One region of the Streptomyces sp. NPDC048417 genome, then DNA from elsewhere that is predicted to be linked to it. Evidence: riboswitches for the same ligand, from Rfam matches in the RefSeq annotation. Region 1 holds a riboswitch; each other region holds the start of a gene.
The links. A riboswitch is a leader RNA that binds a small molecule or an ion and turns the genes downstream of it on or off. The one in region 1 is predicted to bind S-adenosylmethionine.

Region 1 (4,884 bases):
GCCTCGCCCTTCTTCGACCACAGCGAGGAACCCCAGCCGTACCCGGTTCGCCTGGCCAGGGTGACCGACTGGTTCTGCACGTACTGCTTCAGCACGAACGGCCCGGAGCCGACCACGCCGTCACTGCACTTCTGCTGCGGGGACTTCCGCACGCTCGCCGACGACTCGATGCCCAGCGAGTGGGTCGAAGTCGCCTGCAGGAACTGGGCGTTGGGCTGCTTGAAGGCCACCTTGACGGTGAGCGGGTCGATCACGCTGGTGCTCTTGACACCGCTCAGATAGCCCTCGGCGAGGGTGCCCAGGGCGCCGAGGTCCGGCACCGCGTCGAAGTTGTCCTTGACCACCTGCGCGGTCAGCTTGGACCCGTCGCTGAAGGTGACCCCCGACCGCAGATGGAAGGTGAACGTCGTCGCGTCGGTGCTGATGTCCCAGCTCTTGGCGAGCCACGGCACGATCTTGCCGGTCTTCGGGTCCTGGTCGGTCAGGGAGTCCACGATCTGGCGCACCGAGTAGATGGTGTCGTTGCTGCCGACCTGCTGCGGATCCACGCAGCCGGCGTCGGAGCCCACCGCGAAGGTCAGGGTGCCGCCGGACTTCGCCTGGCCGCTTCCGCCGCCGGAGCCGTCGTCGCCCGAACCGCACGCGGTCAGCAGGACGCTGGTGGTCAGGAGCGCGGCCAGGGGCGCCCATCGGGAGGGTCTGAAATCCGGGAGTGCAGTCACGGAGGGCTTTCTCCTACTCGTGGCACCCGGCACGGGGTGCCGGGCTGCGGGGCGCGAGGCACGGCCGTGCAGGGGCGTGCGGCCCCCGCCGGATCGGCGCCGGCCGGGGGAAGCGCTGTGCAGACGGAAGGCGAACGGAGGGCACGTGGACGACACCGGGGACCGGTGGCGAGGGGAAGGGCGGCGCGAAGGGGCCGTGGCCGGTGACGGAGGTCAGCCGGCGGCAGGCGGACCGGTCAGAGCCGACAGAGGCAGCTGGTCGAGCGCTTCAGATCGATGTGACGCCGACGCGAGAGCCGGGAGTACGCCGTGGCGTCGGCGGGGGAGGCAGCCGGGTCATCGCTGTGTCGCATGCCGGTCCCTCCTCGTCTCCGGCCCCGGTCACGGGGGCACGCGCTTGCGGGAGTCATCGGTGATCCCGCCGGGCTTTCACCTGGAGCACCCCACCGCGCGGGAGGGTTGCCGGTCAGCGAGCCAGGGCTTGACGCTGACACTCAATGCCGTTGGCGATCGTACGGATCGGTTTTGGCGTACGTCAATGCCGCACCCGGACTGGCGGTTTGAGAAGACGCGACCGTCTCACGTGCCGGGACGCATGGTGGACGCACCTTGTGCCGTGTGCTTTGATCCGGCCATGGAGACCGCAGGTCAGGCACGCGCCGTGCCGCTCGACCCGTTCTGGGCGGGCCGCCGCGCCGACCAGTTCGCCCAGACCTGTCGCTGACCACTCGCTCTTTTCAGTTCAGCTCCTTCTCCTCGAAGTGGATCCGGCAACGGGCGCGGGAGACTCGTGCCGCCTTCGAACCCGTCTCGGTGTGGGAGCGTGCCAGTGGAGTACCCACGGGTCTTCGGCCGCCCCGAGCAGCCAGCGGCCTGGCCGGAGAACCGTCCCTACGTCGCCGAACTCAGCGCGTGAGCAAGCCGAAGTCACCGCTTGAGCAAGCCGAAGGAGAGCCGGTCATGTCCCCATTCCCCACCGCGCAGACCGTGCGGACCACCCCCGAGGGGCTCCTGTGGGAGCCGAGCGAACGCTGGGTGCGCGGCCGTAAGAGTGACGTCACGGTCGTCGACAGCCGCCACCCCGTCCTCGTCTGGGAGCCCGGTGTTCCCGTACCGCTGTACGCGTTCCCGCGCGCGGAGGTGCGCGAGGAACTCCTCCGCCCCGCCAAGAACCCGCCGACCGGTACGCACACGGGCTCGCAGATCTTCTACGACGTCGAGGTCGACGGCGAACTGCTGGAGAACGCCGCCTGGACCTTCCCGGCCGCCGACCTGGCCGATCACATCGCCTTCGAGTGGTTCCGGCGTGTCGGGCGGGGCCTGGACCACTGGTACGAGGAGGAGGAAGAGATCTTCATCCACCCCCGTGACCCGCACAAGCGGGTGGACGCCATCCCCAGCAGCCGTCACCTGGTGGTCGAGATCGACGGCACGGTCGTCGCGGACACCCGCCGGCCGGTCCTGCTCTTCGAGACCGGTCTGCCCACCCGCTACTACGTCCCGCGCGAGGACGTCCGCCTCGACCTGCTCGAAGCCACCGACCATCACACCGGCTGCCCCTACAAGGGCACCGCCGAGTACTGGTCGTGGCGCGCTGCGGCCGACGTCCCGCCCAACGTCGTCTGGAGCTACCCGGACCCGCTGCCCGCGGTCGGTGCCGTCCAGGGGCTCCTCGCCTTCTACAACGAGGCGGTCGACATCACCCTCGACGGGGAACGGGTGGCGCGCCCCGTCACCCACTTCACCAAGGCGCTCTCGGAGCAACAGCACACCTGACGGGAGACGACCGCCGCATCCGTCTCGACGGGGTGCGCCGGTCCACGGTCGGCCACACCGCCACGGCCGGTGGCGTCACCGGACAACCGGGCCCGGCGCTGCCGCCGCCCGGACCACGGGATCGCGGCGGCCGGCACCCGCGGACAGCCCCCGCCGCCGACCGCGGACCACGGCTACGGCGGCGGGGGGGCCGGGAGACGCGCGTCCCGTCAGGGGCGTCCGCCGCGCTCCAGCGGGATCTTCTCGCCCGTCTCGATCCCGACCGGCAGGCGGTTCTCGGTCGGCGGCAGCGGGCAGGTGGCCAGGTCCGTGTAGGCGCAGGGCAGGTTGGCGGCGCGGTTGAAGTCGATCGTCACCCTGCCCTCGGCGTCGGGGGCGGGGATCTGGAGGGAGCGGTTCGCCGCGTAGGTGGTCACACCGGAGGTCCTGTCGGTGAACAGCACCATCAGGGCTCCGGGCGTCCGGCCGCTGAACGCGGTGAGCCGGTGCGCAGTGCCCTCCAGTTCGAACTCGACCTGGCCGGGGGAGTCGTAGACATGCTCCAGACCCTCGACGGCGGCACCGACCGTCACCGGGCGCGGGGTGTCGAAGGGCAGGAAGCGGCCGGAGAGCACCCAGCGTGCGTCGGGCTCGTAGGCAGGTGTCCCGGTGAACGCCGTACGCAGCGCGTTGCCGGGGTGGCGGGGGCGCACGATGTCGTGTCCGCCGCGTTTGGCGACCTCGATCACCGCGTCGCCCCAGCTGACGTACACACTGGCGCGTTCGGCGAGGACGCCGAAGTCGTGGCGGCCGTGCACGATCTGCTCGTCGATGGCCACCTCCTCGCCCTCGTCCAACTCCACGACCACGCCGTCGGCGGTGCTCGACCAGGCACCGGGCGCGTCCTCGAACCGGGTGGGCTCGTCGCTGAGCCAGTGGAGGCCGGTGATCGCGAGGAACCCGTGCGGGCCGGCCAGCACCGCCTCCTTCTGCCGGTGCCACTCCTCCCACTCCTGTACGAAGCTCATCCGGTCGACGTCCTGGACGGTCATGTCGGCTCCCTCCCGCTGCATGTCCTGTCCTTCGTGCAACAGCCGCGCCTGCACGGATCATCCCGCCAGGGCCGAGTCGTTCCTGGCCAAGGGCCGCCAGCCCATCGACCGGACGAGCAGTTGCTCCGTCGCGCATCCTGCGCAAGGTACGCCGGGACGACCGGTCATGGGCCCAGACGGGCTGAGGGTGGCCCGGGACCTCCCGGGTCGTCCGTTGCGGGTCGCCGCATGCCCGGTCGTCTGGAAAGTGCGCTCTTGTCATGACAGGGCAGGACGGCGGACCCTGGCAGCAGGCACAGCGGTACGCGCAGCGGACGTCGGAGCCCCGACGGCCCTGAGGCGGCTCAGGAGGCTCGCGGATGTCGGTTTCACCGGAGTGCGGCGCTGACGGTCCTGCTGTCAGCGAACACGAGGCGGAGGCGCTGGTCGAGGGAGTCTGCTTCAAGACGGGCCCGCCGCGCAGCGTCGGGGTCGAGGTGGAGTGGCTCGTCCACCGGGAGCGTGTACCGCACGACAGCGTGGGCCGGGAAGACCTGGAAGCGGCCCACGCCGTACTGCGGACCCTGCCGCTGACGTCCGGGCTGAGCGTCGAGCCCGGCGGTCAGGTGGAGCTGAGTTCCCGGCCGGCACCGTCGCTGGCCCAGTGCGTCTCGGAGGTCTCGGCCGATCTTGCGGCCGTGCGTACCGCGCTGCGCGAGCGCGGTCTGACACTGGCCGGGATGGGCGTCGATCCCTGGCTGCCGCCTCGACGGTTCCTGCGGGAGCGGCGCTACGACGCCATGGAGGCCTGCCTCGACCGTACGGGTCCGGCGGGACGAACCCTGATGTGTACCTCGGCCTCCGTCCAGGTGTGCCTCGACGCCGGACGGGAGGAACCCGGCGTCATGGGGTTCGCGCGCCGCTGGTGGCTGGCACACCACCTGGGCGCGGTCCTGGTCGCGGCGTTCGCGAACTCGCCCATGGCCAAGGGCCGCGCCACGGGCTGGCTGTCCACGCGGCAGCTGATGTGGGCGGAACTCGATCCGGGACGGGCCGGCGGGCCCTCCCTGGTACCCGACCCGCGGCGCGCCTGGGTCCGGCGGGTCCTCGACGCACCGGTGATGTGCGTACGGCGGGACGGTCCCTGGGAGGTGCCGGACGGAGTGAGCTTCCGCGAGTGGACCCGCTCGCGCACCATGCGCCCGCCGACCCACGCGGACCTCGACTACCACATCAGCACACTGTTTCCGCCCGTCAGGCCGCGCGGGCACCTGGAACTGCGCATGATCGACGCACAGCCCGGCGACGACGGGTGGATCGTGCCGCTCGCCGTGGTCACGGCCCTGTTCGACGACCCCGGTGCCGCGGTGATCGCG
Region 2 (4,884 bases), on a different contig from region 1:
CGCACGGCCCGGCCGGCCTCGTCCACGTACTCCTGGGTGCTCTGCAGGTCCGGGTCGGCGATCGGGTCGGTGAAGAACACGGCCTGGAAGGTCGCCTCCCAGGCCGTGCCGCACCGCCCGCAGCCGAACGCGAAGGTCTCGGGCACGGCACCGGGCACCGGCCCGGGACCCGGGGGCTCGCTCATCGCATCCGGCTCCTGTCACTCGGCCTGCCTCTCCAGCGGACAACCGCTCCCGCCCGGCGGCAAGCCGGGGCCGGGTGTCCCAGGCGTGGACGCCCCCTTGACGGCACGCGGAGGCCGATCGACACTCCAGGTGGGAATCCTAGTGAAAAGGTAGGGAAAGATGGGTCGGCTGCGCACGGTCACCGGCAGGCAGCGCCGAGAGAGCCGTACGCCCTGCCCCGTCCCGCTGCTCACCTCCCGCCTGCACATCGACCTGCTGCGCGTGTGCAGCGCCATCAGCCGCACCGGCTGAGCCCCCGCTCCCGGCCGTACCGGCCGAGCGCCCGCCGTCGGCCGCACCCGCCGAACGCCCACCCACCGACGAACGCTTCCGCCGCGCGTACGTCCGCGCGTCCGCACCCCCGGGGAGACGCATGTCCATCACTCCGTTCGCCGCCCTCCCGTCCGTCCGGGCCACCCCCGCCTTCCGCGGGCGCATCGGCCGGGACGCGCGCAGCGGCCACTACGCCGTGCCGCGCCGCTACCGGCTCCACCTCGCCACCGCCTGTCCCGACGGCCTCCGCATCGCCGTCGGCCACAGCCTGCTGGCCCTCGACGACTGTTGTCCGGTCACCTATCTGCCCGCCGTCCCGGACTGTCCGGACGGCAGCCACACGGCGCTGCGCCCGCTGTACGAGGCGAGCGCCCACCACTACTCGGGACCGGCCCTCGCACCCGTGCTCAGCGACGACTGGTCCGGCCGTATCGTCAGCACCCACAGCCGGGACATCCTGCGCGACCTGGACCGCCACTTCGGCGACGGCGTCACCAGGCTGTACCCGTGCGGTGCCGAGGCCGAGATCGAGGCCGTCGAGCGGCTGTGCTCCGAGGGCATCGAGCAGGCGGCGCAGCACGCCGGCCGAGCGGGCGGCGACCCGGCGGCGCTTGAGGTGCTGCTCGCCGCCCTGGACGAGCTGGAGCGTCGGCTGACCGGCGCGGAGTTCCTGGTCGGCGGGCAACTCACGGCAGCGGACGTCGAGTTGTGGGTGACCCTGGTGCAACTCGACACCGTGCACCGCAACCACCTGGACGCCTCCGCCGTGCACGCCGTCGCCGGCCACCCGGTGCTGTGGGCCTACGCCCGCCGGCTGGCCGCCCGCCCGGCCTTCGGCGCCCACCTCGACCTCGACGGCATCGCCCGCCGTCACCACGGCCGTTGCCAGGGTCTGGAAGCCGCCGGCGCGGCCGTCCAGATCCTGGACTGGGCGGGCCATGCGGCGGACACCCCCGGCGTTCCGCGCAGGTGAGAGCGGCCCGAACCGTTCCGCCAGTCGGACAGGCGTTGACATTCGTTCGGGCAACTGCGTTACTTGCGAACCAGAACGGTCAAGAGCGTCAGCGTCAAGCCCTGGCTTGCTGACCGGCAACCCTCGCATCGCGGTGGGGTGCCCCAGGTGACGACCGGACCGATGACGTTTCGGCAAGCGACGATTCGGTAAGCGCGAGGCCCCCCGGGGCCGGCTCGACAGTGACAGGTGACGGACATGTACGCAGCTTCCAGGACGGCCCAGCGCCGCACCTCGGGCTGCGTACGCCCGTATCCGAGCCCTCTCGTCGCCGACCGCGCCGTCGACCTGCTCCGTGTCAACAGCGCCCTGTGTAGCGCGTGTACCGCACCGGGCTGTGCCCGCTGTCGGGTCTGACCAGGCCTTTCCGCCTCGCCCGCAGCACGGCTCCCACAGCCTCGCGCCCCAGCGTCTCTGACGAAGCACCGGCCGCCCCGGTGCGCAGCCGCCCGCCCCATCCCGTGTCCCGCGCGCCTCCGCGCATCCGTGCCGTGCCCGAACGCGGCCCGGTGCCGCGGCCCCGGCCGTGTGATCCGGGGTGTCCGACTCCGCCGGAGCCCACCATGAGTGAACCCCCAGGCGCCCTGTCCGTAGCCGAGGCGCCACCACGCACTGACGTACCGTCAAAGCCGTTGGGTGCCCAGCGAGTTCAGCCGCTGCGCCGACCCGGGCGGTGGATCGCCACCGCCGTCGTCCTGGTGGTCGTCGCGCAGTTCGCGCACGGACTGGCCACCAACCCCTTCTATCAGTGGGACCGGTTCCGCTACTGGTTCCTGCGGCCCACCATCCTCGACGGCCTCGTCATCACCCTCGAAGTCGCCGCGCTCAGCGCCGTGCTGGGCCTCCTCGGTGGCGTCGTGCTGGCCGTCGCCCGGCTCTCCGGCAGCCCCGTGCTGCGGGCGGTGAGCTGGACCTACACCTGGCTGTTCCGCTCGATCCCGCTGATCGTTCTGCTGATCTTCCTCTACAACTTCTCGGCCCTGTACCAGACGTTGAGCCTGGGCGTGCCCTTCGGCCCGTCCTTCGTCAGCTTCGACGAGTCCAAGCTCGCCACCGACATGGTGGTCGCCGTGGTCGGCCTCAGCCTCAACGAGGCGGCCTACGCGGCCGAGGTGGTGCGCGGCGGCATCCTCTCCGTCGACCAGGGCCAGCACGAGGCGGCCGACGCGCTCGGTCTGCCCAAGAGCTACCAGTTCACCCGGATCGTCTTCCCGCAGGCCCTGCGCTCCATCGTGCCGAACTACGTCAACCAGCTCATCGGGCTGATCAAGGGCACGTCCCTGGTGTTCTACGTCTCGCTGCTCGACCTCTTCGGCTCGGTGCAGTCCATGGGCAGCACCTATCCCGGCGACATCGTGCCGCTGCTGCTCGTGGCCACCGTCTGGTACCTGATCCTGACCAGCGCCGTCTCCGTCGTCCAGTTCTACGTCGAGCGGTACTTCGCCCGCGGCGCCACCCGCACGCTGCCGCCGACCCCCCTCCAGAAACTCCGCACCGGCCTCGGCGACCTGCGGGAACGGATACGCCGGGAGGCCGCCGCATGACCACCGCACCGGACATCGCGCCCGCCGCCCTGGAGATCCACGACGTCCACAAGTCGTACGGAGCCCACCGCGTCCTCGACGGCGTCGACCTGACCGTCCGCCCCGGCGAGGTCACCGTCATCCTCGGCCCGTCCGGCTCCGGCAAGTCCACGCTGCTGAGGGTGATCAACCACCTGGAGAAGCCCGAGACCGGCTATGTCAGCGTCGGCGGCGAACTGGTCGGCGTGAAGCGCCACGGCGACCGGCTCAAGGAGCTGAGCGAACGCGCCATCCTGGCCCAGCGCAGCCGGATCGGCTTCGTCTTCCAGAACTTCAACCTGTTCCCGCACCTGACGGTCCTCGACAACGTCGCGGCCGCGCCCGTCGCCACCGGGAAGCTGACCAGGCCCGAGGCCCAGCAGCTGGCCAAGGAACTCCTCGAACGGGTCGGCCTCGGCGAGCGCGTGGGCGCCTACCCACGGCAGCTGTCGGGCGGGCAGCAGCAGCGCGTCGCCATCGCCCGCGCCCTCGCGCTGCGCCCCGGGATCATCCTCTTCGACGAACCGACCTCCGCGCTCGACCCCGAACTGGTCGGCGAGGTCCTCGCCGTCATCAAGGACCTGGCCTCCAGCGGCAGCACCCTGGTGATCGTCACCCACGAGATCGGCTTCGCCCGTGAGGTCGCCGACCGGATCGTCTTCATCGACGGCGGAAAGATCGTCGAACAGGGCCCGCCCGCCGAGGTCCTCGACAGTCCGCGGCACGAACGGACCCGGGACTTCCTCCGCAAGGTCCTCTGAACCACCCCCCTGCACGTGAATCACGCCCCTTTCACTTGTCACTGGAACACGAAGGACAGCCATGCCCACGCTCCTCTCCCGACGCAGCCTGATCCGCGGCCTCACCACGGCGACCGCCGTCGCGACCCTCGCCACCGGGCTCGCCGCCTGCGGGGGCGACAGCGACGCCGCGACCACGACCGACAGAGCCAAGAGCGGCGAGGTCGTCATCGGACAGGTCTCCAACGGCGCCGCCCAGCAGACCACCGTCAAGGTCTCCGAGGTCAAGTCCATCAGCGCCGAACTGCCCGCCGCCGTCCGCAAGAGCGGCAAGCTCGTCATCGGCGAGGGCGCCCTGCCCGCCGGATTCCCGCCGCTCGCCTACGTGGGCGGCGACCAGAAGACCCTCACCGGTTCCGAACCCGACCTCGCCCGGCTGGTCGCCGCGGTCTTCGGCCTCACGCCCGAGGTGAAGAACTTCACCTGGGAGAACATGTTCGTCGGCATCGACAGCGGCAAGGTGGACGTGGCCCTCTCCAACATCACCGACACCGAGGAGCGCAAGAAGAAGTACGAGTTCGCGTCCTACCGGCAGGACAACCTCGCCTTCACGGTGCCGAAGAAGAGCACCTGGAACTTCGACGACACCTACGAGAACCTCGCCGGCAAGACCGTCTCCGTCAGCGCCGGCACCAACCAGGAGAAGATCCTCCTGGAGTGGAAGGCCAAGCTGGCCAAGGAGGGCAAGAAGCTCACGGTCAAGTACTACCAGGACAGCAACAGCGTCTACCTGGCCCTCAGCAGCGGCAAGATCGATGCCTACCTCGGCCCCAACCCCGGCATCGCCTACCACAACAGGCAGACCGCGAACACGCCCAACGCCACCCGCACCGCGGGTACCTACTCCGGCGCGGGCGCCAGCCTCCAGGGCCTGATCGCGGCCACCGCGAAGAAGGACAGCGGCCTGGCCAAGCCGCTCGCCGACGCCATCAACTACCTGATCAAGAACGGCCAGTACGCCAAGTGGCTGGCCGCCTACAACCTCTCCAACGAGGCCGTCGCCAAGTCCGAG
Region 3 (4,884 bases), on a different contig from region 1:
CACGGCGTGGTCGAAGGGCAAGCTGCTCGTCAACATGAACACCAACGAGCCGCTGCGTCCCTCCGACGTCGCCGTCGGCTCGCTGACCTTCGCCAAGCCCGAGGGCGTCGAGGAGTCCCAGGAGGACTTCCAGAACGTGATGGCGAAGGCGGCCCTGATGATCATCCGGCTGCAGCCGGACAACATCAAGGACAAGCGCGAGCTCGAGTGGTCCCACGAGGGCATCGTGGCCTACTCGAAGATCTGCACCCACGTGGGCTGCCCGATCTCGCTGTACGAGCAGCAGACCCACCACGTGCTCTGCCCGTGCCACCAGTCCACCTTCGACCTCTCCGACGGTGCCCGAGTGATCTTCGGCCCGGCCGGTCACGCCCTGCCGCAGCTGCGCATCGGTGTGAGCGAGGAGGGCTACCTCCAGGCGCTCGGCGACTTCGAGGAGCCCGTCGGTCCTGCTTTCTGGGAGCGCGGATGAGCACTACAGAGAACACAGAGTCCCGCGAACGCGGGAAGGCGCCGGCCGGCGAGCGCGTCGCCGACTGGGCCGACGGACGGCTCGGGATCTACTCCCTGGCCAAGTCCAACATGCGCAAGATCTTCCCCGACCACTGGTCGTTCATGTTGGGCGAAGTGTGCCTGTACAGCTTCATCATCATCATCCTGACGGGTGTGTACCTGACGCTGTTCTTCCACCCGTCGATGAACGAGGTGGTGTACCACGGCAGCTATGTCCCGCTCCAGGGACAGATGATGTCCGAGGCGTTCAGCTCGACCCTGCACATCTCCTTCGACGTGCGCGGTGGTCTGCTCATCCGGCAGATCCACCACTGGGCGGCGCTGATCTTCCTCGCCGGCATGTTCGTGCACATGATGCGCGTGTTCTTCACCGGCGCGTTCCGCAAGCCGCGTGAGATCAACTGGCTGTTCGGCTTCCTGCTGTTCGTCCTGGGCATGTTCACCGGCTTCACCGGTTACTCGCTCCCGGACGACCTGCTCTCCGGCACCGGTGTCCGCTTCACCGAGGGCGCCATCCTGTCGATGCCGATCGTCGGCACGTACATCTCGTACTTCCTCTTCGGCGGCGAGTTCCCCGGCCACGACTTCGTGGGGCGGTTCTACTCGATCCACATCCTGCTGCTGCCGGGCATCATGCTCGGCCTGGTGGTGGGCCACCTGATCCTGGTCTTCTACCACAAGCACACGCAGTTCGCGGGTCCCGGAAAGAGCGAGAAGAACGTCGTCGGCATGCCGCTGCTGCCGGTCTACATGGCCAAGGCCGGAGGCTTCTTCTTCCTGGTCTTCGGTGTCATCGCGGCCATCGCGGCGACCACCCAGATCAACCCGATCTGGGCCATGGGCCCCTACCGTCCGGACCAGGTGTCCACCGGCGCCCAGCCCGACTGGTACATGGGCTTCGCCGAGGGCCTGATCCGTTACATGCCCGGCTGGGAGATCAACTTCTGGGGCCACACCCTGGTCCTGGGCGTCTTCATCCCGCTGGTCCTGTTCGGTCTGGTGCTGGGCGCGATCGCGCTCTACCCGTTCATCGAGTCCTGGGTCACCGGGGACAAGAGCGAGCACCACATCCTGGACCGGCCGCGCAACGCCCCGACCCGTACCGGGTTCGGTGTCGCCTGGGTGACCGTGTACATGGTGGGCCTGGTCGGTGGTGGCAACGACCTCATCGCCACCCACTTCCATCTGTCGATCAACGACGTGACCTGGTTCGTCCGGATCTTCTTCTTCGCCGGACCGGTGATCGCGTTCCTCGTCACCAAGCGGATCTGCCTCGGCCTGCAGCGCCGGGACCGCGAGAAGGTGCTGCACGGCCGCGAGACCGGCATCATCAAGCGGCTGCCGCACGGTGAGTTCATCGAGGTGCACGAGCCGCTCAGCCAGGAGCAGCTGCACACCCTCACGGCCCACCACCAGTACGAGCCGGCCCAGGTCGGCGCGGCGGTGGACGAGAACGGTGTCGAGCGCAAGATCAAGGGGTCCGAGAAGCTCCGCGCCAAGCTGAGCGGCGCCTACTACGGCGAGGACAACCAGATCCCGAAGCCCACCGTCGAGGAGTACAAGGAGATCACGAGCGGCCACGGCCACCACTGATCGACCGCGTCGCCACAACACGGTCGAAGGGCCCCCGTCCGGATGGGCCCCCGGTCTGAGTTTGTTCGAGGACTAGGGGAGGACGGGGGCCCTTCGCCGCGCCCGGGGCTGGATAGGGTGGGCCTGACACTGTTTTCTTGCCGGTACGACGATCAGGAGCGGCCTTATGAGCGCTGTGACCCCCGCTGGAGGCGACACCGCGGCGGGCCGTTCCTGGCCCGAGGTACTGAACGCGCTGCTGTACGGCGAGGACCAGAGCGCGGACGCGACGGCCTGGGCGATGGACCAGATCATGCGCGGCCAGGCGACCGACGCCCAGATCGCCGGTTTCGTCGTCGCCCTGCGGGCCAAGGGCGAGACGGTCGACGAGATCAACGGCCTGGTCCGCACGATGTACGCGCACGCCAACGTCATCGAGGTACCGGGCCGCACGGTCGACATCGTCGGCACCGGCGGCGACGGCGCCAAGACGGTGAACATCTCCACGATGTCGGCGCTGGTGGTGGCCGGCACCGGGGCGAAGGTCGTCAAGCACGGCAACCGGGCGGCGTCCTCCGCGTCCGGTGCCTCGGACGTGCTGGAGAAGCTCGGCGTCAACCTCGACCTGACCCCGCGGCGGGTCGCCGAGGTCGCCGAGGAGGCCGGCATCACCTTCTGCTTCGCCGTCAAGTTCCACCCGGCGCTGCGCCATGCGGGCGCGGCCCGCGGCCAGCTGGGCATCCGCACGGTGTTCAACATCCTCGGCCCGCTGACCAACCCCGCGCAGGTGCGGGCCCAGGCGGTCGGCGTCGCGGATCCGCGCATGGCACCGGTCGTGGCGGGCGTCTTCGCCGAGCGCGGCAACTCCTCGCTGGTCTTCCGCGGCGACGACGGCCTCGACGAGCTGACGACCACCGCCACGTCCCACGTCTGGATCGTCCGCGACGGCAAGGTCACCGAGGAGACCTTCGACCCGAGGGACGTCGGCATCGAGCTGGTCCCGGTGGAGGCGCTGCGCGGCGGCGACCCGTCGTACAACGCGGAGGTCGCCCGCCGCCTCCTGGACGGCGAGACGGGCCCGGTCCGCGACGCGGTCCTGTTGAACTCGGCGGCGGCACTGGTGGCCCTGGACCCGGGCACCGGAACGCTGGCCGAGCAGATCCGCGCCGGCATGGACAAGGCAGCGGAGTCCATCGACTCGGGCGCGGCCAAGCGGGCGCTGGAGCGCTGGGCGGCGGCGACGAACAGGTAGGGGCCGCGGTCGGCGGGCCGAGGCGCGGTACGGCACCGCCGGACTACGCCGTCGTGGCTGACCGCCGTTGCGGCGGGGATGAGTTCCCCCTCTCCCCGCCGCGCCGGAGCGCAACCACAGACAGCCTTCCCGGCGTTGGCGAGCCGGCGTCGGTCCCTGGCGGTGTTCCGTCATCCGGACAGGAGTTGCGCGTCGGCGATCACTTCACTTACTTTTCTTGCCAGGTCATGAGTGACAGTCATGAGGCCCCGGCCGACTGTCCGGCAACCCTCCGTCCGTGGCGGGGTGCCCCGGGTGAAGACCAGGCCGTAGGCAGCGAGGTCTACGGCAAGCGCGGACCCCTCACGCTCTTTTGAATGAGCACAGCCCAGGGGTCCTGGTCGTCGAGGGAGCCTTCTGTGAGCAAGCGAATGCGATAGGGCGTCGAGCCCCGCCTCCGCGTACCCCTTTCACCTTTTCCCGTGCCGTCGACGCGTCGTCCGGCCGGCGATTTCGCTCGCCTCTCACAGGAGTTCGCCATGTCTGTCGCCACCGCTGCCACCGCCCAGTCCCTTTGTGCCCCGCTGCCCGTTCTGGGCGGGGATGTCACCGTCCCGCTCGTCACCGGCGGCGAGGTCACCTACGCGGCCCTCGACTACGCGGCCAGCGCCCCCGCCCTCCAGCGGGTCTGGGACGACGTGGCGGCGTACGCCCCCTACTACGGCAGCGTCCACCGCGGCGCCGGCTACCTCTCCCAGCTCTCCACGGACCTCTTCGAGAACGCCCGCCGGACCGTCGCCGAGTTCCTCGACTGCCGCCCCGACGACCAGCTGGTCTTCACCCGCTCCACCACCGACTCCCTCAACCTGCTCGCCGCCGCCGTCCCCGCCGACTGCCAGGTCTTCGTCTTCGAGACCGAGCATCACGCGAGCCTGCTCCCCTGGAAGGACGCCCGGGTCACCTACCTCGACGCGCCCCGCACCCCGCGGCAGGCCGTCGAGACCCTGGAGCGCGCCCTCGCCGACCGCACTGTGTCCAGTGAGGGAGGGCACGGCCCGGCCCTGGTCTGCGTCACCGGCGCGTCCAACGTCACCGGCGAGCTGTGGCCCGTACGGGAGCTGGCGGCCGCCGCGCACGCGCACGGCGCCCGGATCGTCCTGGACGCCGCCCAGCTGGCCCCGCACCACCCCGTGTCCGTCCGGGACCTGGACGTCGACTGGGTCGCCTTCTCCGGCCACAAGCTGTACGCCCCCTTCGGCTCCGGCGTGCTGGCCGGCCGCGCCGACTGGCTGCAGGCCGCCGAGCCCTACCTCGCGGGCGGCGGCGCCAGCCGCAAGGTCACCCGGCGGGAGGACGGGGGAGTGGCCGTGGAGTGGCACGAGAGCGCCGCGCGGCACGAGGCGGGCTCGCCCAACGTCATCGGCGCCTACTCCATCGCCTCCGCCTGCAAGGCACTCACCGAGGCCGGCTTCGACACGCTGGTCGCCCGCGAGCAGCACCTGATCGAGAAGGTGCGGGCGGGGCTCGCCGAGGTTCCCGAGGTCCGGGTCCTCTCCCTCTTCGGCGAC

Region 2: it holds a riboswitch for S-adenosylmethionine, as region 1 does, so the genes downstream of both, AB0D59_RS03880 (amino acid ABC transporter permease) here and AB0D59_RS12360 (putative leader peptide) in region 1, are expected to answer to the same signal.
Region 3: it holds a riboswitch for S-adenosylmethionine, as region 1 does, so the genes downstream of both, AB0D59_RS21845 (aminotransferase class V-fold PLP-dependent enzyme) here and AB0D59_RS12360 (putative leader peptide) in region 1, are expected to answer to the same signal.

What each region holds. Positions count from the first base shown of each region.
Region 1 is NZ_JBEZKI010000006.1:287,488-292,371, forward strand. It holds gene AB0D59_RS12355 (ABC transporter substrate-binding protein) at 1-722, opposite strand, end outside; gene AB0D59_RS12360 (putative leader peptide) at 959-1,132, opposite strand; SAM riboswitch class IV at 1,111-1,224, opposite strand; gene AB0D59_RS12365 (DUF427 domain-containing protein) at 1,683-2,498, shown strand; gene AB0D59_RS12370 (DUF1684 domain-containing protein) at 2,708-3,529, opposite strand; gene egtA (ergothioneine biosynthesis glutamate--cysteine ligase EgtA) at 3,889-4,884, shown strand, end outside.
Region 2 is NZ_JBEZKI010000002.1:271,485-276,368, reverse strand. It holds gene AB0D59_RS03895 (hypothetical protein) at 1-185, opposite strand, end outside; gene AB0D59_RS03890 (putative leader peptide) at 346-477, shown strand; gene AB0D59_RS03885 (glutathione S-transferase C-terminal domain-containing protein) at 599-1,471, shown strand; SAM riboswitch class IV at 1,549-1,672, shown strand; gene AB0D59_RS03880 (amino acid ABC transporter permease) at 2,074-3,054, shown strand; gene AB0D59_RS03875 (amino acid ABC transporter ATP-binding protein) at 3,051-3,833, shown strand; gene AB0D59_RS03870 (ABC transporter substrate-binding protein) at 3,895-4,884, shown strand, end outside.
Region 3 is NZ_JBEZKI010000013.1:200,159-205,042, reverse strand. It holds gene AB0D59_RS21860 (Rieske 2Fe-2S domain-containing protein) at 1-472, shown strand, start outside; gene AB0D59_RS21855 (cytochrome bc complex cytochrome b subunit) at 469-2,106, shown strand; gene trpD (anthranilate phosphoribosyltransferase) at 2,273-3,337, shown strand; SAM riboswitch class IV at 3,561-3,677, shown strand; gene AB0D59_RS21845 (aminotransferase class V-fold PLP-dependent enzyme) at 3,856-4,884, shown strand, end outside.